2 linked regions of the Rhodobacter capsulatus SB 1003 genome follow. The protein of the gene in region 1 interacts with the protein of each later gene in a pairwise test. Links are inferred from orthologs where the notes say so. Each region holds a gene or a part of one and is shown on either strand. Other genes may lie near its edges. The genes, in order: RCAP_RS17540 and rpe.

Region 1 (14,097 bases):
TGCGCTGAGCCGCGATGTCGCGAAACTCGCCCGACAGGGGGCCGAAATCGCCACTTGAGCTTGGTCATCGTCCCCGCCGGGTGATCGCGTCGCGGCTCTGGCAGGCGTCGGGCAGCGCCGTCCCCCAGTAGAGCTGCGACACGATACAGTATCGCGCGTCCCGGCCCTCAGCCGACGGTCGCATCATTGACCGCCATGCTTCGAACCGGCCCTTCGAGCGAACCGCGGCAACGGGGCCGAGCAGCCGCTCGTGCGGGGCGCGGCGGAAGGCTTCGCGCAGGTATGACGGTGGGCTGACGCCTGTAATGGTGCCGAGTCGGCGGCGCACCAAACCGTGAAAGCCGCCGTTCGAAGGTGTCTAAGCTGCCCTTGATCAAGCCGCGCCGATTTCGCGGCGGACATGTTCGGTCAGGGCTTGCAACGGGTGCTCCGGTTTCAAACCGCTCACGGCGGCCAGAGCGGCAAAGTGCGGGGTGAGTTCCGCCGGATCCTGCGGGCCGGGCGTATGCGACAACCTCAAGAGGTCGGGCCTGCCCGCCGCCTCGGCGATGATCCGTGCCAGCGCGCCCAGGCTGCGGGACTGCCCCGATCCTATGTCGAATGCCCCGGTTGCGCCGCTGTCCATCAGCCCGACAAGGGCGCGGGCGACATGCGCGCTGGAGGCGAAATCGCGGATCAGACCCGCGGCGCGCACCTCGGCCGGGCGGCCTTCGCGAGCCGCGTCGATGAGCGAAGGGACCAAGCGGCGGCGGTCTTCGCCGGGACCGTAAAGGTGAAAGAGCCGCGCCCAGATCAGCCTCGGCCCGCAGATCCGGCCAAGCTCCTCATGCAAGGATGCTTTTGCCTGACCATAAGGCGTGATCGGCGCGACAAGACGGACCGCGGCCAGCGCACTGGGCGCGAGCGGATCGTATTCGGCACAGGTTCCCAGCGCGAGCACCCGCTCTCCGCCCGCCGCAAGAAACTCGCGCGCCAGATCGCAGGACACCCTGCGCCACAGATCATTCGCGGGCGCGGTCCAGAACGCGCCGTGCTCGATCTCCCAGGCGCAATGCAGAAGCTGCTTGGCCGGGGACCCCGCCAGCAGGCGGGCGCGCTCGGCGCCCTCGCGCAGATCGGCCGTGTGCCAGATCACGCCGGGTTGCGCGGAGCCGGGGGAACGGGCGGTCGCGTGAACGGGAATGCCGCGCGCGACCAGTTCGGCCAGCACTGCCCGACCGCCAGCGCCGCAAAGGCCGAAGGCCCGGGCGCCGGGTCGAGCGCCAGCCCCGTCACCTCTGCACCCAGCAGGGTCAGCATCCGTGCGGCCCAAGCGCCCTTGAAGCCGGTGTGGCCGGTCAACAGCACCCGCTTCCCGGCCCAGACCCCCGGATCAGGCCGCCTTACCAGATCTTCCACGGTGCCGCCCCCCCGTCCCAAAGTGCCTGCAGATGGTCGCGGTCGCGCAGCGTGTCCATCGGTTGCCAGAAACCGCGATGGTCAAAGGCGCGCAATTCGCCATCGCGCGCAAGGCCCTTGAGCAGCTCCTGTTCAAAGACCGTCGCATCGCCTTCGATCCGGTCAAGTACCGACGGCGACAGCACGAAAAAGCCGCCGTTGATCGTGCCGCCATCGCCTGCGGGCTTTTCGACAAAGGCCGAAACCCGGTCGCCTTGCCGGTCGAGCGCGCCGAAGCGGCCCGGCGGCACTACCGCCGTCACGGTCGCAGCCTTGCCATGGGCGCGGTGAAAAGCGATCGCGGCGGTGATATGGACATCGCCGAGACCGTCGCCATAGGTCAGGCAAAAGGCATCGTCGTCACGCAGAAGATGCCCCACCCGTTTCAGCCGCCCGCCGGTCTGGGTGTCTTCGCCAGTGTCGATCAGATGGATCTTCCACGGCTCGGACGCCGGGCGCAGCATCTCGACGACGCCCGAGGCGAGATCGACCGTCAGATCCGACGAGAGCCGCGCGGAGTTCAGGAAGTAGTCCTTGATCTGCCAGCCGCGATAGCCAAGGCAGAGCACGAACTCGTTCACCCCATGCGCGGCATAGATCTTCAGGATGTGCCACAGGATCGGCTGCCCGCCGATGTCCACCATCGGTTTCGGCCGCCGCCCGGTTTCTTCGGAAAGCCGCGTTCCACGTCCCCCCGCAAGGATCACGGCTTTCATTGGCTGGCCACCTTTCGCGCAAGGTCATAGAAGTTCTTCGTGAACCGCGCGGGCTGGCCAAGCGGATTGGCCGCGATCTGCGCCCGCGCACCGGCCCGCAGCGCCGCACGGCGCGCCGGATCGGCAGCCAGTTCCGCCGCCTTGGCGACATAATCGGCGACCGAGCGCACGGCCAGATCGCCAAGCCCCGCATTCGACAGGTTCGAACAGCTCAGCCGTTCGGCAAAGCCCGGGCCGATCAGGCTGACAGTCGGCACCCCCATCCAGAGCGCCTCGCAGGTCGTCGTGCCACCGACATGCGGCAGGGTATCAAGGGCAATGTCGATCTCGTTGTAATGGCGCATGTGATCGCCACGCACGCCGATGAAATCAAGCCGGTCGGGGTCGACATCGCGGCGCGCGAATGCCGCGCGGGCATTGGCGCGGAAACTCTCGACGCCGCCTTCGGGGCGCAGGAAAACGAAGCGCGATCCGAGGACAGTGCGCAGCACCGCAGCCCAGGCATCCAGACAGGCGGGCGTGTATTTATAGGGGTTGTTCGCAGTGCCAAAGGTCAGATGCCCCTTGCGAGACTGCGGCGTGCGTTCGGCAATCTCATGGGGCGCAAACATCCGCGACAGGCTGACCCAGGTTTCGGGCATCTCGAAGGGACGTTCGATCAGCAGGCGCGGGTCTTCGGGGCGCAGGTAGGGATCGGTCAGGATCAGGTCGATCTGTTCCAGCCCGGCCGAATGCGGATATCAAAAGCGCGACAAGGTGGCGATGGTGGTGTTTCGGCACCGCAGCGCCGAAGTGGTGCTGCCGCCGACCGGCTCGGTCGATCGCGCGGCACGGCTGCTGGCCGAGCTCGAGGTGGGCGGCCGCACGCCGCTGACCCAGGGGCTTGGCGAAGCGGCCAATGTGCTGCGTCAGGTTCAGCGCAGGGACCCGAATGTCCTGCCGCTGGTCATCGTGATGACCGACGGCCGCGCCAATGCCGGGCTTGGCACCGCCCCCCCGCATGAAGAGGCGCTGCAGGCCGCGGCGGGGCTGCCCCCGTGCAGAAGCACCATGTCGGGATGCTTGGTCCGGACCTGATCGAGCTTGCCCCAGATCAGGTGGTGATCGTTGAAATCGGTCCCGCCGGTGAGGGCAACCTTGGGGCCCACGGGCAGCATCACCTCGGTTTCCGCGCGGCGCTTGGCGGCCAGGAAATCGCGGCTGTCGATCAGCGCTGCGGTCATGTGCCGGCGGTTCACCATCGAGCCGGGGCGGGGCCGCCAGGTCGATCCCGTGTGATGAGAGAATTCGGTCGCGGCGTGATCGCGCATCATGTCCATGCAGTTGCGCCGCTCGATGGGGGTCAGGCCTTCCGCCGTCAGGCGCTCGAGTTCGGTCGACTTCACCTCGGAGCCGTCTTGCTCGCGCTGAAGGCGGCGCTGCGCCTGCTCGTTCTCGTCAAGCGACCGCTCGATCCGGGCGGTGGCGCGGTGGAAGAGGTTGACCTGGCCCCAGAGCACCTCTTCGAGGTCGGGTTCCATGCGGGTGTCCTCGAGAGTGGCGACGAGGGCGTCGAAGATGTCGGCGACGGCAACCGCAAGGCGCTGCGCATCGGGCATCGGGCGCGGATCGGGTTCGTCGAAGGGGCGGTAGCCGTAGAGCTGCAGCTCTTCGAGCGCATGGGCGGTCTGGGAAACGGTGTGGGCGGGTGAGCGCGCAATAGTCGAGCAGCGCTTGCCAGCTGCCGATGACCGGGTTCTGGCTGAGGTATCGGCCAAGGATGTCCCGGGCCTCGAGGATCGTCGAAGGGGATCCTGCCGCCCAACTTGCCCTCGGAGACTTCGTGCAGCAAGCCTACAACGCATTCGCGGAAAGCCGGTTGCGGCGGCAGCACGGCACAATTGCCCAAGGTTGGGTCAAGGTTTTCCCGGAACTCACTGGCGGCGAGCGCCGGTTGGGTGAACTTCCCGGCTTCACGCCGGAACGCATCGACCAGTGGCTGGAAACCTATCCGGCCGAGACCCTTGGTCTGCCGAACCACACGGGTTCGCTGCCCGTCGAGGATCCTGACGGTAACATCATCTCCACGCCGATCCCGGATGAAGCGGGGCCGAACATTGTCGAGGCACGTCGGGATGAGGCGTTCACCACCCCTGGCGGGAATACGATTGACGACCACGGCGGCAAGGGCGACGGGCTGGAATACGTCACAGGAAAAGGGCACACTGCCGGGCAAATCGATGAAATCATCGCCAATCCCCGGCCCGATCTTAGCGGAATCGTCGCCGGACGTGGTCGATACAAGGGCCAGGAGATGACCTTGTTGACCGGTCAGGATGGGTATTGGGTTCTTTTGAGCCCGGAGGGGCGCGTCGTCGCTGTAAGCAATCGGAACCGCCCCCTTTGGGAAACGGAAAATGAACCAGACCCGATCATCAGGCCATTGGAGTGAACATGCGCGACGAGTTTGAAAAGATGCTGGAGCAACTCGAAGCTGGCAAATTCGTGTATGTTGAGCCGTCGAGCGTAATGCTCGAGTTCAACGAATATATGGCATCCCGGGGCTACAGCGTTGCGCGACTGGAGGTCGTCAGAGTTCAGGGCGGCAGTCGAACCGGGCGCACCTTCGAGTACGATTTCCTGGCAAACGCGGGCCCGGGCTACGAGGAAGAATGGCAGATATTTCTCGATCCACAGCGATCTGCCGCGAATATCCGCGACATCGTGCGCCGCGCGTCGAGCGAGGGCGGGGAATACCAATACCTGGTGTGGGCAGAGGTGCCACCGTCCAAGGGGTGACCGGTGTTCCCACCGGATAAAGAAAAACCAAGGTCTGGGACGGCATCATACGGTGATTTCGATGGCGATATTTTACAACGCCTATTCCGATCTAGACCTACCTGACCTCATGCAGCGACTGGACGCAGCAGCGAGGAGTGCCGGTGACGTCTGGGAGGCTTGGAGCGCAAGTGACGACCTGGGGCCGTTCCATCTGGAAATCATGGCCGAGTATGGTGTTGGAGAGGGCTTCAAGAGCGAATGTTTCACACGACACTCGAAAGACCATACCGTGCAGGCCCGAGAGGCCATGCTTGCCTTCTTCGAGTCCTTTCCAGGACGAAAGCTGCTCTTGAATGGCGATGTCCTCGTCGCCTTCCACCCGGAGCAGTGAATTGGCAACTAAAAAACTAATGCCGCGAACCCGGCGGGTTTCCCCGCCGGGCCCGAGGGGGAGACCCCGTTCTCAGAACGGGATCTCGTCGTCGCGATCGATGAACTCGGGGTTTTCGTTCTCGGCCGCTTTCGGGCGGCTTGAGGCAAGTCGACCTTCTCGGCGATGATCTCGCAGCTGTAGCGGTCGTTCCCCATGCTGTCGGTCCACTTGATGTAGTGGATGCGGCCGTGGACGAGGACCTTCATGCCCTTTTCGCAATGCTCCGCGACCGTCTTGCCGAGACCGTTGAAGCAGGTGATGCGGTGCCATTCCGTGTCCATGATCCGGTAGCCATTCTCGTCGCGCAGGACGCGACCTTCCGAGAGGCGGGGGCGCGAGGTGGCGAGGCTGAAGTTGGTGATCTTGGTGCCCGCGCCTTTGGTGGTGCGGATTTCGGGGGCCTGTAGCTTAAATCACCCGGAAACCTGTCCAAGGATCGGGGAGTAGCTCAGGCATTTGCCAATGCCCTCTTCCGCAAAGCAGTCATTTTTCCATGGTGAGAACCCGCTTTTATAACTCGCCTTGCGGGCAGATCGGGATTCAATTTCGACTTTGACTGCGGTTGCCTCCCATCGCCCGGCTCCTCACCAAACAGCCTGTCACCTGTACCATTCAGCGGCCGAAGTCCGGACGAATATCACTCCGCGCTTCCGGTCCGGCGATGCTATCTTCCAACCGCCGCGATGGCGGCCGTGACTTGCTCGGGGGCAGAGGTCTGGATGTAATGGCCGCTTGCAACCGGGATCACACTGGTCTGGCGGAAATCCGAGGCAAAAGCCTCGGCATGCGCGGCCCAGACCCCGCGCCAGCGCGGATCCTCGCCAAGACCTGCCTTTTCGGCCAAAAGGATCGTCAGCGGAATGTCGCGCAGGGCGCCAAGGTCGCGCAGCGCCGTCTCGGTCTCGGGAACCCCGCCCAACTCGAGCCGCTCGACATTCGTAAGCGTCAGGCGCAACAGCGGCGGGATTTCGCAGCCGCGCAGCTGCTCGGCCTTGCAGCGCGCGGTGAACCCCGGCAGGCGCGGATCGACAAGGACGATGCCCTTGACCTGATCGGGATGGCTGCGGGCGAAATCAAGCACGTAAAGCGCGCCGAGCGAATGGCCGACAAGGATATAGGGCGGCCTTGCCTGCACCCGGGTCAGGGCCGCCTCCAGCTGGGCTGTCACCTCGGCCCCGGTGCGGCGGCCATCGGCATCGCCTGGCCAGGATTGACCGGCGACCAGATCGGCGCCGAGCCCATATCCCGCCCGTGTCCAGGCAAATCGCCCAAGGCCGGGGGGCATGTCGACGCGGTCCCAGACGGTGGCAGTATCGCCAAGGCCCGCTTCGAAGATCACCGTCGGGCCTTTGGCATGGGTGACTTCGGGCCCGGGCGGGGCACAGGCGAAAAGCAGCGGCACAAGAAGCGCTGCGTGAAGCAGGGGGGCGCGAAAAAGGGCTGTCATGGGACCTCCGGGCTGGATGTGCCGCGATCTTCGGCGGATCCGGCGCGCAGGGCGACCGATCCAAAGGGGCCGGACGCCGGGCCGCGCTTGCACCCGGTCCGACTTCCCCGCATTCTGCCTTGGCGCGGGGGAACGGATGGCGGGAATTTTCGCGGGAATGGCGGCGATGGCTGCGCTGGCTATCTGGTTGCGGGGGCGTGGCGCAGATGCGCGGCTGACCCCGGCTGTGGGATGTCTTGCGCTTTTTGCGCTGGGGCTGGCGGTGTTTCTGGGGCTTGACGGCGGCCCCTGGGAGGATTGGCAGGTGCTGGTTCTGCCGCTGTTGCCGATCCTCCTTGCCCAACACGTCCGCAGCTTGGCGGGGCCTGCACGCTGGCCACGGATCGAGGCCGCGCTGGCGGCAAGCGGAGGTCTGTGTCTGCCTTTCCTTCTGTTGCCCGCCGCGGCCCGCGCCGCGATCGAGGCGGGACAGGTGCCGACGCTTGCACCGGGCTGGCTGCTGGCGGCTCTGGCCGGGGTCGGGCTTTACTGGCTCGCCCTTTGCCTTGGAACGGCTCTGGCCGGGATCGGCATCCTGCGCGCGCTGCGCCGTCACGCCAAGGCGTTGGCGCAGATCATCGCCGCGCCGCCCACGCCCCGGCTCAGCGGTGTTGCCCTGCTGGGCGCCTGTCTTGTCGCGCTGTTCGCGATCCAGCTTCTGGACCTTCTGTCGCTCGGGCGGGTGCTGATCGGGCCGCTCTCGGACCTGTTCCTGTTCGCGCTGATCCTTGGGACGGCGCTGCACGGGCTGACCTTGAAGATGCACTGGCCCGACTGGGCCGATGCGGTGATCGCCGCCACCGAGGTTCCTGCGGCGCCGCCAAGCTACGCCCGTTCGGGGCTTGATCCCGAGGCGATGGCGCAGCTTTTGACCCGGATCGACGCGGCGATGCGGCGCGACAGCCTGTGGCGTGCCCCGGGCCTCTCGCTGGCCGATCTGGCCGAGGCCGCCCGGGCGAAGCCCTTCTACGTCAGTCAGGCGCTCAATCAGGGGCGGGCCGAAAGCTTTTACGACTACGTCAACGGCTGGCGGGTGAGCGAGGCACAGGCGCTGTTGCGCGCGACCGATCACACCGTGCTCGACATCGCCCATGCCACAGGGTTCAACGCCAAATCCACCTTCAATGCGGCGTTTCTCAAGCGCACGGGCATGACGCCCAGTGCCTGGCGGGCGTCCGGCCCCATCGGCCCGGTCGCAAAGGGCGCGCAAGGCTGAGAGATCCGGGCAAAACCCCGGAGGCTTTCATGACCCGTCGTTCCTTTCTTGTCCTTCTGGGCGTCTTGCCGCTGATGGCCTGCCTGCGGCCGCAAGATCCCCGCTTCCGCCCCGATCCGCATCGCAGCCTGCACATCGCTGGACCTGCAGGCGTGCTGGCGGGTGACCTGGTGCTGCCCGCAGGCCCCGGTCCCTTTCCCGCCGTGCTGTTGCTGGCGGGCTCGGGGCCGCAGGACCGCGACGAGCATGTGGCGGGGCATCGGCCCTTCCTCGTGCTGTCAGATGCGCTGGCCCGGGCGGGGATTGCCAGCCTGCGTTATGACAAACGCGGGGTGGGCGGAAGCGCCGGCGATTTCGCCACCGCCACGATTTCGGATTTCGCCCGTGACGCCGGGGCGGCCTTCGACGCCCTTGCTGCAAGGCCCGAGATCGACCCGGCGCGCATCGCGATCCTTGGCCATTCCGAAGGCGGGCTGACCGCGCCCCTTGCCGCGCGCGGGCGCAAGGTGGCGGCTTTGGTGCTTCTGGCCGGTCCCGCAGTGCCGATGGAACAGGTGCTGCGCCATCAGACCCGCGCCATCGCCGCGCTGCAAGGCGCCCCCGCGGACCGGATCGCGGCGCTTGATGAGGCGCTTGCGGCCAGCTTTGCCGCCCTGCGCGCGGCGCCCGACCTTGCCGCGGCCCGCCCCCGGCTCACGGCCGCGCTGGCCCCGTTGCCGCCCGAGGTGCGCAGGACCTATGCCGCCGTTCTGGCCACGCCTTGGGGGTTTGATGCCGCCCGCCCCGATCCGCTGGCCCTGATCGGGGCGTTTGACGGTCCGGTTCTGGCGCTTTACGGCGGCAGCGACACCCAGGTCGATGCGACCGAGAACGCCGCCGCCCTGCGCGATCTGGCCCGGACAGCTGGGATGCAGGTCGACGTCATGGCGGGTCTGAACCATTTGTTCCAAGCAGATCCGACCGGCGATCCGCAAAATTACGCCCGCATCCCGCAGACATTGGCCCCCGAAGTTCCCGCCCGGATCGTCGCGTTTCTGCGCCGCGCCGCAGGCTGACAGGGCGCATTCCCGCGAGACCGACTTCTGACCCTGAAAGGAGCCTCCATGTCCCCCGCCGCATCGGCCGCCTACATCGCCGAACTGCGCCAGCAGATCGCGATCCTTTCGGAACGCTGCGCGCTTTTCGCCGCCGAACTGGCCGCCGCCCGAGAGGCGCAAAACCCGCCGCCTGACCCATTCATTGCAGGTTGAACCCCACCCAGACCGCCCTGTGCCCCACCCTTCCGGCGGGGTTTTTCTTTGCCTGAAAGGACCACACCCATGCCCGGCAGCACCTCCTCGCGGCGCCGGGACTGTCGGCCTCTGCGCTTGAAAGTTCCGCCGCGGCCCTGTTAGCTGAAGACGCGGCTGCCCGGCAGTTTCGCTCCACCGGAAGAGGCGGCAATGGCCCCCAGAAAAACCGTGACGCTCAAGGATATCGCCGCTGCCGCAAACGTGTCGCGGGCGGCGGCGGCGCGGGCGCTCAACGGCTATGGCTATGTCGGCGCCGCGACGGCCGAGCGGGTGATCGAAATCGCGGCCCAGCTGGGCTATCGCGGCAACCGCGTCGCCCAGGCGCTGCGGGGCGGGCAATTGCCGCTTGTGGGCTTCGTGCCCGGGGACATTCAAAACCCCTTCTTCGCGCAGATCGCCCATGACATCGACGCGCAGCTGCGCCAGAGCCGTCAAAGCCTGCTGATCGCCAGCAGCGCCGAAAGCGTCGCGCAGGAGCGCGACCTGATCGAAAGCTTCCGCGCGCTGAACGTGCGGGGGGTGATCGTCGCCCCCGCCGCAAGTCCGACCCGCCCGCATCTGGAGGCGCTCTTGCACGAGGGCGTGCCGCTGGTGCTGATCGACCGCGCGGTGGAGGGTCTGCCTTGCGACTGTGTCTCGGTCGACAATGCGGGCGGCGCGCGGGCGGCGGTCGGCTGCCTGATCGCGGCCGGACATCGTCGGGTGGCGGTGATCCACGACGATCAGCGGATCGTGACCGCGCGGGACCGACTGGCGGGCTATGCGGGGGCGCTGGCCGATCACGGGATCGCGCTTGATGCGCGGCTGATCGCGGTGGCGCAATCCACTGTCGCGCAGGCGACCGAGGCAACGATCCGGCTCTTCCGCCAACCCGATCCGCCCACCGCGCTGTTCACCCTCGACAGCCTGATGACCAAGGGGGCGCTTTTGGGCCTGCGCGCGCTTGGTCTGTCGGTGCCGCGCGATGTCTCGCTGGTGGGGTTTGACGATTTCGATCTGGCGACCTTCACCGAGCCGCAGATCACGGTTGTCGCGCAGCCGGTCGCGCAGATCGGTCCGCTGGCGGTCCGGATGCTGCTTGAGCGCATGCGCGGCAGCACCGAGCCGCCGCGCCATGTTCAGCTTCCCACCCGGCTGATCCGGCGCGGATCGGTGGCGCCGCCCGGAGGCGGTGCGGCCGCGACGGATTCCGCCTGCTGAGAAATGGCGCAAAAACCTCTTGCCAGACCGGGGCGGCCATGCGTTACATCGATGTGAGATCGGTCTCTCATGCAGTCGACCGATCCTTTCCCAAGACATCCGGGATCGGCGCCGTTCCGGTTCCGGTTGCGGCGGCACCCCCGCTGCGCCCAGACCGAAAGAGATGCAGATGACGACCCCTCCCCCGCGCCTGTCGACCGATCAGCTGATTGGCGCGAATTTCAGCTTTCAGCACTGGCCCCTTGCCGATGTGGCCCGCGCCATGCAGGGCTTTGGCATGACCGAAATCGAGCTTTGGGGCATCGCGCCGCATCTTGATCTGTTTCACGCCGATGCCGCGCGGATCGACGGGGTGCGGCGGGTGTTGGAGGAAACCGGGTTGAAGCTGCGCTGCCTGACGCCCGAACAGGTGCTTTACCCGATCAACATCGCCTCGGGCGACGAGGCCTATCGGCAGGCCAGCATCGCGCGGTTCTGCCGCGCGGCCGAGATCGCGGCGGATCTGGGGGCGCGTCATCTGTTCCTGACCCCCGGGCGAGGCTTTGAATCCGAACCCGCCAGCCGGGCCTGGGACCGCTCGGCCGAGGCGCTGCGGATCATTGCCGCCCATGCCGCCGACCGCGGGCTGCGCTGCCTGCTCGAACCGCTGCAACGGCGCGAAAGCAACATCGCCCACAGCGCCGCCGACCTGCGCCTTCTGCTTGACATGGTGGATGCCGAAACGATGGATGTGGTGCTTGATACGGTGGCGATGGCCTGTGCCGGCGACAGCGTGGCCGATTATGTGCGGCTGTTCGGCGACCGGCTGGCGCATGTGCATCTGGTCGACGGCACCCCCTCGGGCCATCTGATCTGGGGCGAGGGGGTGCTGCCGCTGGCGCAATATCTGCAGGATCTGGCGCAGGCGGGCTATCGCGGTGCGCTGTCCTTCGAACCCTTTGGCGATGGCAGCTATGCGCTCGATCCGATGCGCGCGTGGCGGCACAACATGCAGGCCATCGCGGCCCATCTCGCTCCCGGAAAGGCCCTTGCATGACTGTCGTCTCCGATCTGATCGCCGTGGGCGACAACTGCCTTGATGTCTATCTGACCAAGGGGCACATGGCCGTGGGCGGCAATGCGCTGAACGTCGCGGCGCAATGGCGGCGCAAGGGGCTTGCGGCGCGGTATCTGGGCGTGGTCGGCCCCGATGCCGAGGGCGCGGTGATCCTCGACGCGCTGGCCGGGGTCGGGCTTGATCCGGCCGATGTCGAACGGCGCCCGGGCAATACCGCGGTGACGCTGATCCGCGATCATCATGGCGACCGGCGCTTCCTGCTCGAAGATCTGGGCGTCGGCGATGGCTGGCGGCCCGACGCGGCGCATCAGGCCGCGCTGCAAGCGGCACGCTGGGTGCATCTGGGCACCAATGCCGATCCGGGGCTGCTGCGCTGGCTGCTGGAGGCGGGGGTGGGGTTCAGCATCGATGTCTCCACCCGCCATGCGGATCTGCCGCTTGCGGGCGTGCCCCTCGTCTTCGCCTCGGGCCCCGAGGATCCGGCCGAGCCGATCGAGCCGGTCCTTGCGGCCTTTCGCGCCCGGGGCGCGCGGCGCACGGTGGTGACCTGCGGCAGCCGCGGCGCCTTTTTCGACGACGGCGGCACGGTCTGCAGCGTCGCGGCGCGCAAGATCGCGGTGCGCGACACCTGCGGGGCGGGCGACAGTTTCATCGCGACCTTTCTGGCCGCGCTGATCGGCGCGCACCGCCCGGGGCCGGAGGCCTTGCAGCTGGCCACTCTGGCCGCGGCGGAAACCTGTCAGCACGAGGGCGGTTTTCCGCAGCCGCTCATCCCGATCCCGGTCTGGCTGCTGGACAAATACGCCGATGTGATCGGCGCGGCGGACGGGGGGGCATGAGCCCCCGTCCCGGGCAAGCGGGCTATTTCCGCACGAAGCTGAAGGAAAAGGCCGAGCCGCGGTGATAATCCAGCGCATAGATCACCCGGCTGCCATCGGCGGCATAGCAGATCTCCTCGATCAGCAGCGCCGGGCCGAAAGCCTCGAGCCCATGCATCGCGGCGACCTCGGGCGGCAGCAGCGTCGCCATGACATTCGCGGTCGAGGCCACCGGGTTGCGGTCGAGCTTCGCCAGCAGCCCGACGATCGAGCCGCTCCAGTCCGGGGCGGTTTCGCCGTCCGTCACGATCAGATCGCGCGGCAGCCAGTCGATCGAATAGATCAGCGGTTGCCCGCCGCTGCTGCGCAGCCGTTCGATGCGCAAGGCCGCCGCCCCCTCGGCCAGATCAAGCTTGGCGGCGATCTCGGGCGGGGCGGGCACGGTGGCAAAGCCCAGAACCCGGGTCTGCGCCTTGTAGCCATGGCTGGCCACCATCTGCGAGACGCTTTCGAATTTGGTGATCGGCCGCGCGATGCTCAGGCTGGCCCCCGCCGCCAGAAACCGCCCCTTGCCCTGATGCACGTCGATCACCGCTTCCTGTTCCAGAAGCTTCAGCGCCTCGCGCAGCGTCGGGCGCGACACCTGGAACCGCTCGGCCATCTCCTTTTCGGTGGGCAGCCTGTCGCCGAGGGACAGGTTCAACTCACGGATCATCTCCAAAAGCGCGGTGCGCAGGCGCTCGATGTTGCTTTCCCGAGGCTTTTCCATCTCGTCACTCCTGTTCCGGCTCACCTGAACACATCGGCAATCTGCGGCGGTTTCATCCCGCAGGCCAGCGCCAATTGCAGCATGATCCGCGCCTTTTGCGGGCTCAGAAGACCGGCGGGGAGGAAGCCATGCCCGTCGTTGCGGCTGTTGGGCATCACCATCCCCTGCGCGCGTGAGGCGATGACGACAAGGCCGCCCTCCTCCTTGATCCAGCGCTCCAGCCTGCGCGCCTGCACGCCGGTGGCATAGCCCGGGGCAAAGCCCGCAACGACGATCCCGCGCGCCCCCGCCGCAAGGAAAGCCTCGATCGCCACCGCATCCCCGCCGGTGTGGCACAGCACGATGTCGACCCGCGGCAGCGCGGAGGGATCGGCCGGAACGCGCCAGATCCGCCGCGCCGCGGCCGGGGCACGATGAAAACGCACGGTCTCGCCCGTCACCAACCCCACCGGTCCCAGCACCGGCGCGCGGAACGTGTCGAGCCCGAAGTTCAGCGTCTTCGTCACCTCGGCGGGCAGGTGGATCTCGCCATGGGTGACGACCAGCACGCCATGCGCCCCCGCCTCGGGGCAGGCCGCGACACAGGCGGCCTGAAAGAAATTCATGTAGCCGTCGCTGCCGAGCGCCGAGGCCGGGCGCTGAGCCCCGGTCAGCACCAGCGGCACCGGCAGATCCCAGGTGCAGGACAGGAAGAACGCCGTCTCCTCGAGCGAGCCGGTGCCATGGGTCAGCACGAAACCCGACAGATCGGGCACAGCCTGCAGCATTGCCGTGCAGAGCCTCCGGATCTCCTGCCATTGCGGCGGGCCCATGTCGAAGCTGGGCAGCGGCGTGAAGGGGACGGGATGCAGCGCGAAGCGCGTCTGCATTGGGCCGCAGCGCGCGATCAGCGCCTGCGCGTCAAGACTGCCCG
Region 2 (14,096 bases), on another replicon or contig:
AGCTGCGCGACCAGAAGGCGGGGAAGTCGTCCTGACCGAAGGCGATTACGGGAACGCCATTCGTTTCAAGAACTTCCAGGGTCTTGTTCAGATCAAGGATGGCCTTGGCCCCGGCCGCGACGACGGTGACGGGGGTCAGGCCCAGCTCGGTCAGATCGGCGGAGATGTCGAAGCTCTCCTCGGCGCCGCGGTGCACGCCGCCGATGCCGCCGGTGGCGAAAACCGCGATCCCGGCCAGATGCGCGCAGATCATCGTGGCGGCCACCGTGGTGGCGCCGATGCCCCCGCTGGCCAGACAAAAGGCCAGATCGGCGCGCGAGAGCTTCATCACCCCCGTCGCCCGGGCCAGGGCTTCCAGCTCTGCCCCGGTCAGGCCGATGTGGATCCGCCCGCCCATCACCGCGATCGTCGCCGGGGTGGCGCCGGCGCTGCGGACCTCGGCCTCGACCCGGCGGGCGGTCTCGAGGTTTTGCGGAAACGGCATGCCGTGGGTGATGATCGTGCTTTCCAGCGCGACGACCGGGCGGCCTGCGTCCAGCGCGGCGCGGACTTCGGGGGAAAAGGCAAGCGGCAGGGCGGTCATGTCGGTTTGTCTCCGGAGACGTAGCGAGCGGCGGCGGCAAGGGCGCGGTCAAGGGCGGTCTCGCGGTCCGCGCCTTCGCGCTCGGCCACCAGATGGGCGGCCATGAAAGTGTCGCCCGCGCCGGTGACGCGGGTGACCAGAACCTCGGGCGGGGTGGCGGTGATGACGCCTTGTCCGCGCGAGCCATCGGCGGCGGCGCTGCCGCCATCCGTGACAAGGACATGGCTGGCGCCGCGGGAAAGCAACCCCTCGGCCGCGGCTTCGGCGGTGGTGAAGTCGCGCTGGCAGAGGATGCCCGCCTCTTCGCGGTTCACATAGATCGTCGCGCGGGGATGGGGCAGCAGCGGCGCCAGCCGTTCGGCCTTGCCGGGGCTGGCGGGGGCGACGCGCAGATCGGCGCGGGCAAAAAGCGGCGAACGCGCGATCTCGGCCAGCAGCGCCTGGGTCAGGTTGCCATCCAGCGCCACCGGCCCCGCCCAGGGCTGCGCGGCGCTGCCCAGACGGCCATCGGTCAACGGGCGCAGGATCTTGTCGCCCGCCGCCTCGAGGCTGTGCGCATCGGCAATGGCGGCGATCAGCCCGTTCGCCCCCTCGATCGCCATGTAGCGGTCGGTGGGCAGATCGTCCGAGCGATAGAGGAACCGGCAGTCGATCCCCATCAGCTCGGCCGACTGGATCAGCTCGGCCCCCTGCGTGTCGCGACCGATTGCCGTCAGGATGGCCGGGCGCAGCCCGAAGCGGGTCAGCGTCATCGCGATGTTCATCGCCACGCCGCCGGGCAGGCGGGTGATCCGCCCGGGCACGTCGGAGCCCGCGCGCATGTGCACCGGCGCGCGGCCGATGATGTCCCACAGGACCGAGCCGATGCAAAGAATGTCGGGAGTGTCTTTCATGGTCCCTTGGTGCTACGGCTTCGCGGAGGGCGCAAGGGGGGGCGCTGCCCCCTCGGCGCTTTCGCGCCTCTCCCCCGGGATATTTGCAGCAAGATAAAGGAACACCGATTTATCTTGCGCCAAATATCCCCGCCGGAGGCTTCGGCCGTCAAAGACCGGCGCGGGGGCTTGCCAGACGGGCGGGGCTGGTCTATAGGGCGCGCACTTCACAGGCGGAGGCGGGCCAACGGCGGGAGACATCCCCGTTCGGTCCACCGGTTGGGGGCAACCCTGAAATTCCTCCGCTCAGGCGCAAACCGGAAAGGAAATGGACCATGGCGCTTCCCGATTTCTCGCTGCGTCAGCTTCTTGAAGCTGGCGTTCACTACGGCCACCAGACGCAACGCTGGAACCCGCGCATGGCGGAGTTCATCTATGGCGAGCGGAACGGCATCCATATCATCGACCTGACCCAGACCGTGCCGATGCTCGACGCGGCGCTGAACGTGGTCCGTGACACCGTCGCCAAGGGCGGCCGCGTGCTCTTTGTCGGCACCAAGCGTCAGGCTGCGAAAGCCGTCGCCGATGCCGCGGAAAAATGCGCGCAATACTACATGAACCACCGCTGGCTGGGTGGCACGCTGACGAACTGGAAGACCGTGTCGCAGTCGATCGCCCGTCTGAAGCAGATCGACGAGATCATGGCCTCGGGCGCCGAAGGCCTGACCAAGAAAGAACGTCTGGGCATGGAACGCGAGCAGGCCAAGCTGCAGGCCTCGCTGGGCGGGATCCGCGAAATGGGCGGTCTGCCGGACCTGCTCTTCGTGATCGACGTGTCGAAGGAAGACCTCGCCATCCTCGAAGCGCAGAAGCTGGGCATCCCGGTCGTGGCCGTGGTCGACACCAACTGCTCGCCCAAGGGCGTGGACTACATCATCCCCGGCAACGATGACGCCGCCCGCGCCATCGCGCTTTACTGCGACCTCGTCTCGCGCGCGGCGCTGGACGGCATGAGCGCCCAGATGGGCGCCGCCGGTGTCGACCTGGGCGCGCTGGAAGAAGCCCCGGTCGAGGACGTCGCCGAGGCCTGAGGCCCGGCCGTCACACAAGCTTCATCGGGCGGGGGTAACCCCGCCCTCACCTCATTCCAAGGAGAGTTCCCATGGCTGTCACCGCTCAGATGGTGAAAGAACTGCGCGAGACCACCGGCGCCGGCATGATGGACGCGAAGAAGGCGCTGACCGAATGCGACGGCAACATGGATGCCGCCATCGACTGGCTGCGCACCAAGGGCCTGGCGAAAGCCGCGAAAAAGGCCGACCGCGTTGCCGCCGAGGGTCTGATCGGCGTCGCCGTGACCACCGGCCGCGGTGTCGCGATCGAGATCAACTCGGAAACCGACTTCGTGGCGAAGAACACCGATTTCCAGGCGCTGGTGCGCGACGTGGCGAAAACCGCGCTGGAAGTGGGCGAATCGGTCGAAGTGGTGAAAGCCGCGGCGCTGAACGGCAAGACCGTTGACGAAGTGCTTGGCGAAGCCATCGCCCGCATCGGCGAGAACATGACCTTCCGCCGCCTGCACATTCTGGAAGGCGACACCATCGTTTCCTATGTCCACAATGCCGCCGCCCCGGAAATGGGCAAGATCGGCGTTCTGGTCGCGCTGAAGGGCGATGCCGCCAAGGCGCAGGAAATCGGCAAGCAATTCGCGATGCATATCGCGGCGACCGCGCCGATCTCGCTGAACGAGGCCAGCCTTGATCCGGCCGTGCTGGAGCGCGAGCTGCAGGTGCAGACCGCCAAGGCGCTGGAAGAGAACGCCACCTCGGCCAAGCCGAAGCCCGAGCAGGTGATCCACAACAACATCATCCCGGGCCGGATGAAGAAGTTCCTCGAGGAAGTGACCCTCGTGAACCAGAAATTCGTGATGAACCCCGATGTGACCGTGGCCCAGGCCGCGACCGAGGCGGGCGTGGAAATCACCGGCTTCGCGCGTCTTGCCGTGGGCGAAGGCGTCGAGAAGAAGGAAGAGGATTTCGCCGCCGAAGTGGCGAAGATGGTCGGCGCGTAGGCGCTGCCCCCTCGGCCAAGACAGCGCCGCCCTTCGGGGCGGCGTTTTTGTTACGATGTGGGCATTTGCGGCGCCCTGAACCGTCAGGGCGCGCTTTCCTGCATATCTTGTGCATGAAATTGAAACGGCCCAGACGGGTGACTATAAACCCGCTGGGCCGTACCGGAAAACCGGTGGGATCTCGCCGGATCAATCTTCGACTGCTTCCCTGTTCCTGGCCGAAGCCACCACTCACGGAACACGTGTATCTAAGGCATTTCCCATGGATTCGGAGTAGTCAGGTATTCCTTACCATGCCAGAATGTCGCAGCCCCCGGGGCCGCTCGACCGGCTCAGGGGGCCGAGGTGATGAAAAGCTGCTTCTGCATCGACGCCTTGAGCAGCGCCTGCGCGGTGGTTTCGACCTCGAGCGCCTCGCGGGCGAGGCGCAGATGTTTCTCGACCGTGGCCGTGGTCGGGCCGAGGATCTGCGCGATATCGGCCGAGGTCTTGCCGTCGCCGACCCATTCCAGCACCTCGCGCTGACGCGAGGTCAGCGGCCGACGGGTGGTCGAAAAGGGCAGGGCGCTGATTTTCAGATGCATGATCGAATTCAGCACCCGCAGGTCACGCCCATGCTCCTCCCAGATCGCGTCGACATCGGCCTGGGTCAGGCCGGGCTGCGCGCAAAGGCCGATCGCCCCCTTGGCGCGGGCGGAGGTGTCGGGAAAGCCGATCGAATAGCCCGCCAGAACCTGAAAACGGCGGTTGAGGTCGATCACCCTGCGCTCGCCTTCGGTCAGCTCGCCCGCGGCCATCCGTTCGGCGACGACGCGCCACGAACAGGCCCCCACCGAGTCGAGGGCCCATTTCACCATCGGCGCCTCCGAAAAGAGACCGGCGCCGAGGAAGGAATTCAGATAGGCCGGATCGTGGTTGGACAGGATCAGCGTATCATCGAGCGAGCCGAGATTCTGCGTCGCGCGGAACCGGGTGAACCCGTAGATCAGACGGTCGAAGCCGAACTTGGCCATCTGCGCACAATGCATGCTCCAGATGGTCGCGACATCATCGGCGACCAGAAGTTGTTCAAGATGATCCAGCATTGCGCGCGTCTCACACCTCGCAAGCTTGCACAGATCACGGTTTTGCCATGTGTCGCCCCCTTGGCGCAAGTGTGTTCCGCCCCGCGGCGCAGGGCATGTCACAAGGTCGCAGACTGCACCATCCCCAAAGGATCTGTGCAATTATGCTTTTTTACCAAGCGTTTAAGTTTCGACCTTCACACGGCGAAACCGCTGTTGGCGGCCTTGGCGCGCAGCATCGGCACCAGGGCAGACAGATCATAGCCCGCATTTTGGGCAGTTTGCAAAATCTCGTCGAGGGGGCGTCGTCCGGCCTGGCTCAGGGCCCACAGATGCGAGGAGCGCGTCCCGGACCGGCACCAGGCCAGAACCGGAGCTTCGGCCGCGGCAAGGGCGGCTTCGAAAGCGGCGATCAGATCGGCGCTCAGTTCCCCCGGATAATAGGGCAGATGCACATAGGACAGCCCCGCGGCGGCGGCGGCCTCCTGCAGCGCGGCATTGAGACCGGCGTCGACCTCTTCATCCGGGCGATTGTTGATCAGCGTGCGAAAGCCGAGGCGGGCGGCCTCGGCAATATCGTCAAGGGCGATCTGCGGCGCCACAGCGAAATCGGGCGTCAGGGTACGCAGGTCCATGTCTTCCTCCGGCAAGTTCCGTGGCCACTCTGGACCGCGCTGCCGACAGGTGCAAGGGGCTCAGGGCAGCTCCGGGATCGCTTTGGTCGCGGCGCGGGTCAGATCGGGGATCAGCCAGTCTGCGGCCGTGAAATCGTCGCCGCGGGTGTATTCCGAAGGCGTCAGAACCACCCGAAGCTCGGCCGCCTTGGCCGAGGCGAGACCGGCACGGCTGTCCTCGAAGGCCAGGCACGCCGCGGGCGGCAGTCCAAGACCCTGCAAAGCCAGCAGATAGACATCGGGGGCGGGTTTCTTCTGCGCCACCTCGTCCCCGGCGGCGATCACCTCGAAGATGTCCCCGGCAGGCCTGCGGAAGGTGGCGGCGATCAGCGCATCCACATTTGCCCGCGTGGTCGTGGTGGCGATGGCGAGACGAAGTCCCGAAGCTTTTGCCCGGTCGATCAGCGCCGCGACACCGGGCAGCAGGCCGACCTGACCCGAGGCGATGATCTCGACATAGCGTTGCGTCTTCGCTTGGTGCAGCGCGGCGATGTCCACATCGGAGGGGCCGGAGCCCACGGTCTCCCGATGTTTCGCCATCCGCTCCTTGCCGCCGGTGGTGCGCAGAAGCGTCCGATAATCTTCCTTCGACCAGTGCCAGTCCAGTCCCTGGGCCGCGAAAGTCTCGTTGAAGGCCTGCCGATGCACTTCCTCGGTTTCCGCCAAAGTGCCGTCAACGTCGAAGATCAGCGCCTTCAGCTCCATGTCCATTCCTCAACGATGCCGGGCAGGGCATTGAAATCGCTGAACTTCGCGGCATGCGGCAGATCTTCGACCGGGGTCTTGCGATAGCCCTCGGTATAGATCAGGAACGGCAGCCCCGCGTTTTGGGCGGTCTGTGCGTCGATCTCGCTGTCGCCGATGTACAGCGCATGGTCGCGGCCCAATAATCTTTGCGCCTCCTGCACCATCTCGGGGTTCGGCTTGCGCGTGGGCAGGCTGTCGCCGCCGATCACAAGCTGGAAATAATCGCTCAGACCGACATGGGCGATCGCCGCAAGCGCAGGCTTGTAGGGCTTGTTGGTGGTGATCGCCATCGGGCAGCCCATCGCCTGCAGACGTTGCAACGCTGTGATCACACCCGGGTAAAGCGTGTTGCCCGCGACATCGGTTTCATAGCGTCCGACAAGATCGGCATAGATCGCGTCGAAAAGCGGCCCTTCGGGATCTTCACCGGCGGTCGTCAGCAGGCAGCGCACCAGATGGGGCGCGCCCTGTCCGACGAAACTGCGGATCTGATCGAGGCTGAGGGGCGCGTAACCGCGTCCGGTCAGCACATCGTTCGAGACCTTGTGAATGGCGGGCGCCGAGTCGATCAGCGTGCCATCGAGATCGAAAATCAGCGCCGGCGCCATCAGTCTTTCCATTTGATCGAACACCCGAGCGAGGCGATCTGGTCGCGCGGTCCCTGACCCGTTTCGGCCACGCGCACCATCGCCTCGTAAAGTTCGCGCCGCGCATCGGCCGGGCCGGGCTGGCGCCCCGAAGCATCCAGACGCCCGCGATACTGCAACGCATCCTCGGCATTGAACCCGAAGAAATCCGGTGTGCAGATCGCATCGTAAGCCTTTGCCACGGCTTGCGTTTCATCAAACAGATAGGGGAAGCGGAAGCCGCGTTCCGCAGCCAGCCGCGCCATGTGCTCGGGGCCGTCCTGCGGATAGGTCCCGACATCGTTCGAGGAAATCGCCGCAACGCCGATGCCCAGATCCATCAGCGCCTCGGCATCGCGCTGCAGCCGGTCGAGGATCGCCTGAACATAGGGGCAATGGTTGCAGATAAACATGATCAGCAGGCCTTTCGGCCCGCGGATGTCATCCAGGCTCCAGAACCTGCCCGAGGTGTCGGGCAGGCGGAAATCCGGGGCTTTCCAGCCGAAGTCGCAAACCGGGGGAGAGACGCCCATGACGACCTCAGAGCGCCGCTTGCGCCGCGGCCCGGATTGCCGCGATGTTCTTGCCATAGACCTCGGGGGTTGCAACCGAACCGCCCTTGAAGACGCCCGAGCCCGCCACGAAGACATCGGCGCCCGCCGCGGCCATCAGGGGCGCCGTCACCGGGTCCATGCCGCCGTCGATCTCGATATGCACCGGACGGTCGCCGATCATCGCGCGCAGCTTGCGCACCTTGGCCGTCATGTCGATGTATTTCTGCCCGCCAAAGCCCGGGTTCACCGTCATCACGCAGACAACATCCGCAATATCAAGGACATGCTCGATCGCTTCGGCGGGGGTGCCGGGGTTGATCGCCACGCCCGATTTCATTCCGGCGGCGCGGATCGCCTGCAGCGTGCGGTGGATATGCGGCCCGGCCTCGACATGCGCCGTCAGCACATCGGCGCCCGCCTGCGCATAGGCGTCGATATAGGCATCGACCGGCGAAATCATCAGATGCACGTCCATCACGGTTTTCACATGCTTGCGAAAGGCCGCGACGGCGGGCGGACCAAAGGTGAGGTTCGGCACGAAATGCCCATCCATCACGTCGACATGCACCCAATCGGCGCCCTGCGCCTCGATGGCCTGGATTTCACGGCCGAAATCGGCGAAGTCGGCAGAAAGGATCGAGGGGGCGATCTTGATGGAACGGTCGAAGGTCATGTCGGTCTCCTGAGGGGTTGGGCGGGGTGTCCCCCGCCCGGATAGCACCGGCGTTCAGTTAACGCCCAGAGCGACGCGCCAGCCCGGATAGAGCTTGTCGGCATCGTTCGGGAAGCTTTCGAACGCCCGGGCCAGTTCGCGATGCGATTTCGCATAGGTCACCAGATCCACGCCCGCCTTCCAGGCGTCGCAGGACTGGCGCAGCGATTTCGCCCCGGCGGTGCCGCCATCCAGGTGACCAAAGGCACCGCCGCCCGAGGTCTGGATCACGTTCGAATGGCCGAGGTTGTCGAAGAAGCCCGGCAGACGCAGCGCGTTCATGCCGCCCGAGATGATCGGCGTCGTGGCCTTCATGCCCAGCCAGTCCTGATGGTAGAACGGGCCCTGCGCCGCCTCGTCGGTCAGCATGTAGGCCATGATCTTGTCGGAGGCATCGCCCTCCATCTTGCCATAGCCCATCGTGCCGGTGTGGATGCCCGAGGCGCCCTGCAGACGCGACATCTTCGAGAGCACGAAGGCGGTGTAGCCGCGCATCGACTGCGGCGAGGTCACGGCGCCGTGGCCCGCGCGGTGATAGTGCAGGAACTGGCGCGGGAATTGCCGACGCGCGGTGGTGATCGCCGCCGGGCCGGTGACATAGCCATCCACGAGGAAGGCGACGTGATCGGCGTTTTCGCCAAAAGTTTCAAGGATGTATTCGCCGCGGGCGACCATTTCGTAATGGTCGTCGGCGGTGATGTTGGCCGAGAAAAGCTTGGCTTCGCCGGTTTCGTCCTGCGCCCGTTTCATCGCATCGGCGACGAGACGGATGGTTTCCTTCAGCGGCGCGAAGGTCTGGTTGCCCTGCGGTTCGTCATTCTTGATGAAATCGCCGCCCAGCCAGAATTCATAGCAGGCATCGGCAAAGGGCTTCGGACGCAGACCCAGTTTCGGCTTGATGATCGTGCCGACGACCATGCCGCCATCGACCACCGGACGGCCCAGAACGCGCCACATGTCGGCGATGTTCATCGAGGGGCCGTCGAACAGGCGCAGATAGCAGGGCGGCACGTAGAATTCGTGCATCTTGGCATATTCGACGTCGCCCATGCCCTGGTTGTTGCCGATCGTCAGCGTCAGGAACGAGCACAGCATCGCCCGGCCGTCGATGATGTTTCTGTCAAAGAGTTCAACCGGATAGGCGATCTTCATGATCTCCTTTTCCGGGTCGATCTCGTAGACCAGCGCATCGACGCCGCGGGTGAAATCGTCGGTGGTCGAGACCTCGACGTTCGTCCCGGTCGAGCTTTCGGCGGCGAAATGGGCGGCGGTTTCCAGATAGCCGTAGCCCGCCTTGGGCTTCATGACATAGGCGCAGAGCACATGGCGCCCGCCGGCGATGAGATCGGCTTCCTTGAGGTCGAGCCGGGCGTAACGGTTAGACTGATCCATGATGAGGGGTCCTTTCGATCAGGCGGTTTTCGGCGCAAGCGAGCCGCTGGCATAGCGTTTCGCCATGTCATCCATCGGGATGACCTTGATTTTCGACGCATGGCCCGCGGTGCCGAAGGCCTCGAGACGCGCCTTGCACAGATCGCGCATCGCATCCATCGCGGGCTTCAGGAATTTGCGCGGGTCGAATTCGGCCTTGTTCTGCTCGGCGATGCGGCGGAACTGCCCGGTCATCGCCATGCGGCAGTCGGTGTCGATATTGACCTTGCGCACGCCCATCTTGATGCCGCGCACGATTTCCTCGACCGGCACGCCGAAGGTTTGCGGCATCGCCCCGCCGAATTCGTTGATGATGTCCTGCAGATCCTGCGGCACCGAGGACGAGCCGTGCATGACAAGGTGGGTGTTCGGCAGTTTCTTGTGGATCGCCTCGATCACCGACATCGCCAGGATCTCGCCATCGGGCTTGCGGCTGAACTTGTAGGCGCCATGCGAGGTGCCGCAGGCGATCGCCAGCGCGTCGACTTGGGTTTTCTTCACGAAATCAACGGCCTGATCGGGGTCGGTGAGCAGCTGGCTGTGATCCAGAACGCCTTCGGCGCCGTGGCCATCCTCGGCCTCGCCTTGCCCGGTTTCGAGCGAACCCAGAACGCCCAGCTCGCCCTCGACCGAGGCGCCGACCCAATGCGCCATGCGCGAGACGCGCTCGGTGATGTCGACGTTGTACTCGTAGCTGGCCGGGGTCTTGGCGTCGCCCTCGAGCGAGCCGTCCATCATCACCGAGGTGAAGCCGTGACGGATCGCGGTCATGCAGGTGGCTTCGTTGTTGCCGTGGTCCTGGTGCATGCAGAGCGGAATATCCGGATAGATCGCGGCCAAGGCCTCGATCATCTTCGCCAGCATGATGTCATTGGCATAGGACCGGGCGCCACGCGAGGCCTGGATGATGACCGGCGCATCGACGGCCTTGGCGGCCTCCATGATGGCGAGGCCCTGTTCCATGTTGTTGATGTTGAAGGCGGGCACACCGTAGGAATATTCCGCAGCATGGTCCAACAGTTGCCGAAGGGTGATCAGTGCCATTTTCTCAGTTCCTTGAGTTCGCGGCCTTTTTCTTGGCCGAAATACGCCGGGGGTCCGGGGGCAGCGCCCCGGCGTTTTCTCAGATCAGCTTGCCCATCGCCACGGCGGTATCGGCCATGCGGTTCGAGAAGCCCCATTCATTGTCATACCACGACAGGATGCGGACCATCCGGCCCTCCATCACCTTGGTCTGATCCATGTGGAAGACCGAGGAATGCGGATCGTGATTGAAGTCCGACGAGACGTTGGGCTGGTCGGTATAGCCCAGCACGCCTTTCAGCGGGCCATCGGCGGCGGCGCGGATCGCGGCGTTCACTTCCGCCACGCTGGTGTCACGGGCGGCTTCGAAGACCAGATCGACGACGGAGACGTTCGGGGTGGGAACCCGGATCGCGACGCCGTCGAGCTTGCCCTTGAGTTCGGGCAGCACCAGACCCACGGCCTTGGCAGCCCCGGTCGAGGTCGGGATCATGCTCAGCGCGGCGGCACGGGCGCGGTAGAGATCCTTGTGCATCGTGTCGAGCGTCGGCTGATCGCCGGTATAGCTGTGGATCGTCGTCATGAAGCCTTTCGTGATCCCGATCGCGTCATTCAGCGCTTTCGCAACGGGGCTCAGGCAGTTCGTGGTGCAGGAGGCGTTCGACACGACCAGGTCTTCGGCACTCAGCGTGGCGTGGTTCACGCCAAAAACGATCGTCTTGTCGGCATTGTCGCAGGGCGCCGAGACCAGGACGCGCTTCGAGCCATTTTGCAGATGGGCCGCGGCCTTCTCCTTGGTGGTGAAGATGCCGGTGCATTCCAGCGCGACATCGACATTGCCCCAGGGCAGCTCGGCCGGGTTGCGGATCGCGGTGACCTTGATCGGGCCGCGACCGACGTCGATCCAGTCCTCGCCGGTGGTCACGGTCGCCGGGAAGCGGCCGTGGACAGAATCGAAGCGCAGCAGATGGGCGTTGGTTTCCACCGGGCCAAGGTCGTTGATCGCGACGACTTCGATATCGGTGCGGCCCGACTCGACGATGGCACGCAGCACGTTGCGGCCGATGCGGCCAAAACCGTTGATGGCAACTTTGACGGTCATCATTTCCCTCAGATCAGGTTTTTTGCTTCAGAGACAAGCGCCTCTGCGGTGATGTTGAAGTGTTGATAAAGCTGCGGGGCAGGGGCCGAGGCACCAAAGCCGGTCATGCCGACAAAGGCATCGGTGGGCCCAAGCAGCATGCACCAGCCTTGCCGGATCGCCGCCTCGCAGCCCACCCGCGGCGCCGTGCCCAGAACCTTCGTCACATAATCGCGCGGTTGCGCCGCGAAAAGTTCAAAGCAGGGGGCAGAGACGACGGCGGCGCGGATCCCCTCTTTCGCCAGCTGATCGGCGGCGGCGAGCGCAATCTCGACCTCGGAGCCGGTGGCGATCAGCGTCACCTGCCGGTCCTCGGGACCGCGCAAGAGATAGGCGCCGCGCGCGGTCAGGTTCTCGGCCGTATGGGTGGTGCGCAGCGTCGGCAGGTTCTGCCGCGACAGCACCAGCAGGTTCGGCGTCGCCTTGGAGGTCATGGCGATTTCCCAGGCCTCGGCGGTCTCGACCGCATCGGCGGGGCGGATCACGTTCAGGTTCGGGATCGCCCGCAGCGAGGCCAGATGCTCGACCGGCTGGTGGGTCGGCCCGTCCTCGCCCAGACCAATCGAGTCATGCGTCATCACATAGGTGACCGGAACCCCCATCAGCGCCGAGAGGCGAATGGACGGGCGGCAGTAATCGGCAAAGGCCATGAAGGTGCCGCCATAGGGGCGCAGGCCGCCATGCAGCGCTATGCCGTTCATCGCCGCCGCCATCCCGTGTTCGCGGATGCCGTAGTGAATATAGTTGCCCGCAAAGGCGCCCGGCTTCACCGAGACCATCCCCTTCGACCGGGTCAGGTTCGAGCCGGTCAGATCGGCCGAGCCGCCAACGGAGTGGGGCAGGGTGGCATTCACCACCTCGAGCGCCATCTCGCTGGCCTTGCGCGTCGCCACTTTCGGCTTGTCGGCGGAAAGACGCGCCTTATAGGCCGCGATGGCGGCGGGCAGGGCCGAGGTGTCGTCGGCCTCGGCCTTGATGAAGTCGGCGCGGGCCGCGTGGTTTTGCAACCGCGCCTCCCAGTTGGCCCGCGCCGAAGCCCCCCGTGCCGCAACCCGGCCCCAGGCCGCGGTGAGTTCGGAAGGGATCTCGAAAGGGGCATGCGGCCAGTCAAGGAAAGCCCGCGCGGCGGCGATTTCCTCGGCGCCCAAGGGCGCGCCGTGCACATCGTGGCCGCCCTGCTTGTTCGGCGCGCCAAAGCCGATCACCGTGCGGCAGGCGATCATCGAGGGGCGCGGGTCGGCCTTGGCGGCCTCGATCGCGGCGGCGATCTCATGGGGCGCATGACCGTCGCAGGATTGCACATGCCAGCCCGAGGCGGCAAAGCGCGCCTTCTGATCGGTCGAGGTCGAAAGATCGGTGTCGCCGTCGATGGTGATGCGGTTGTCATCCCAAAACACGATCAGACGGCCCAGCCCCAGATGCCCGGCCAGGTCGATCGCCTCGTGGCTGATGCCCTCCATCAGGCAGCCGTCCCCGGCGATGACATAGGTGAAATGATCAACCAGATCATCGCCATAACGTGCGTTCTTCATGCGCTCGGCCAGCGCCATGCCGACCGCGGTCGCAATCCCCTGACCGAGCGGGCCGGTCGTCATCTCGATGCCGTCGGCATGGCCATATTCGGGATGGCCGGCGGTGCGGGCGCCAAGCTGGCGGAAGTTTTTCAGCTGCGCGATATCCATGTCGGCATAGCCGAGCAGATGGTGCAGCGCATAAAGCAGCATCGAGCCATGACCCGCGGACAGCACGAAGCGGTCACGGTCGGGCCATTTCGGCGCCGCCGGGTCGATCTTCATGAAACGGTTGAAAAGAACGGTGGCGACATCGGCCATGCCCATCGGCATGCCGGGATGCCCGGATTTCGCCTGTTCCACCGCATCCATCGCCAGCGCCCGGATGGCATTGGCCATCCGCGTTTCCTGCGCCATATCGAGATCCTTCATGGCTCCTCCTCCCTGATGAGCCTTTCGTCCGAGCGGCGGGCCCGGTGGGCCGGGCCTCGCCAATGTCTTGAAATCGTTCCGGTTCAGGCCCGCGCGCGACGGCCTTCGCGCACCAGACGCTCGATCAGCGGCGTCAGGATCAGCTGCATCGCCAGATCCTGCTTGTTGCCCGGAATGACGATCGAGTTTGCCCGGCTCATCCACGACCCATGGATCATCGAGGTCAGATAGGGGAAATCGATGCCGCGCGGGTTGCGGAAGCGGATCACGATCAGGCTTTCGTCCGGCGTCGGGATCCAGCGGGTGATGAACGGGTTCGACGTGTCGACAACCGGCACGCGCTGGAAGTTGATGTCGGTCTGCGAGAATTGCGGCACGATGCAGTGCACATAGGCATGCATGCGACGCAGGATCACGTCGGTGACGGCCTCGGTCGTGTAGCCGCGCTGCGCCCGGTCACGGTGGATTTTCTGGATCCATTCAAGGTTGATCACCGGCACGACACCGATTTTCAGGTCGGCATGGGCAGCGATGTTGACCTGATCATTCGTCACGCAGCCATGCAGGCCCTCGTAGAAGAGCAGGTCGGTATCTTCCTCGAACGGCGCCCAGTCGGTGAAATGGCCCGGCTCGACCCCGTATTTCGCCGATTCAT

Evidence for each region.
Region 2: the proteins of RCAP_RS17540 (region 1) and rpe interact in binary tests that used the Escherichia coli proteins (3 or more experiments, as listed by UniProt). The link is inferred for Rhodobacter capsulatus SB 1003 from one-to-one orthologs.

The regions. Positions count from the first base shown.
Region 1 is NC_014035.1:3,509-17,605, reverse strand. What follows is about bases 10,554-13,504. They hold RCAP_RS17540 (PfkB family carbohydrate kinase), read left to right. Parts: upstream 10,554-11,572; coding sequence 11,573-12,436; downstream 12,437-13,504. Other genes in these bases: RCAP_RS17530 (asparaginase), read right to left, coding at 13,205-13,504; RCAP_RS17535 (GntR family transcriptional regulator), read right to left, coding at 12,459-13,184; RCAP_RS17545 (sugar phosphate isomerase/epimerase family protein), read left to right, coding at 10,710-11,576. Outside these bases: RCAP_RS17610 (NUDIX hydrolase), read left to right, coding at 1-58; RCAP_RS17605 (NAD-dependent epimerase/dehydratase family protein), read right to left, coding at 374-1,210; RCAP_RS19745 (hypothetical protein), read right to left, coding at 1,132-1,398; rfbF (glucose-1-phosphate cytidylyltransferase), read right to left, coding at 1,383-2,153; RCAP_RS17595 (O-linked N-acetylglucosamine transferase family protein), read right to left, coding at 2,150-2,794; RCAP_RS17590 (DUF2493 domain-containing protein), read right to left, coding at 3,068-3,853; RCAP_RS17585 (hypothetical protein), read left to right, coding at 3,913-4,584; RCAP_RS17580 (hypothetical protein), read left to right, coding at 4,587-4,931; RCAP_RS17575 (hypothetical protein), read left to right, coding at 4,993-5,304; RCAP_RS17565 (alpha/beta fold hydrolase), read right to left, coding at 6,011-6,793; RCAP_RS17560 (helix-turn-helix transcriptional regulator), read left to right, coding at 6,930-8,048; RCAP_RS17555 (alpha/beta hydrolase family protein), read left to right, coding at 8,078-9,103; RCAP_RS19740 (hypothetical protein), read left to right, coding at 9,152-9,298; RCAP_RS17550 (LacI family DNA-binding transcriptional regulator), read left to right, coding at 9,491-10,540; more of RCAP_RS17530, read right to left, coding at 13,505-14,097. UniProt on the Escherichia coli protein: Catalyzes the ATP-dependent phosphorylation of fructoselysine to fructoselysine 6-phosphate. Functions in a fructoselysine degradation pathway that allows E.coli to grow on fructoselysine or psicoselysine.
Region 2 is NC_014034.1:1,966,444-1,980,539, forward strand. The notes cover bases 6,022-8,971. They hold rpe (ribulose-phosphate 3-epimerase), read right to left. Parts: upstream 7,865-8,971; coding sequence 7,178-7,864; downstream 6,022-7,177. Other genes in these bases: RCAP_RS09060 (phosphoglycolate phosphatase), read right to left, coding at 6,022-6,619; RCAP_RS09065 (thioredoxin family protein), read right to left, coding at 6,619-7,170; RCAP_RS09075 (ribulose-bisphosphate carboxylase), read right to left, coding at 7,919-8,971. Also shown: RCAP_RS09025 (pseudouridine-5'-phosphate glycosidase), read right to left, coding at 1-583; RCAP_RS09030 (PfkB family carbohydrate kinase), read right to left, coding at 580-1,476; rpsB (30S ribosomal protein S2), read left to right, coding at 1,791-2,546; tsf (translation elongation factor Ts), read left to right, coding at 2,618-3,526; RCAP_RS09045 (LuxR family transcriptional regulator), read right to left, coding at 3,859-4,611; RCAP_RS09050 (TIGR01244 family sulfur transferase), read right to left, coding at 4,788-5,225; RCAP_RS09055 (HAD family hydrolase), read right to left, coding at 5,286-5,969; more of RCAP_RS09060, read right to left, coding at 5,960-6,021; more of RCAP_RS09075, read right to left, coding at 8,972-9,295; fba (class II fructose-bisphosphate aldolase), read right to left, coding at 9,314-10,378; gap (type I glyceraldehyde-3-phosphate dehydrogenase), read right to left, coding at 10,458-11,459; tkt (transketolase), read right to left, coding at 11,468-13,441; RCAP_RS09095 (phosphoribulokinase), read right to left, coding at 13,525-14,096. UniProt on the Escherichia coli protein: Catalyzes the reversible epimerization of D-ribulose 5-phosphate to D-xylulose 5-phosphate.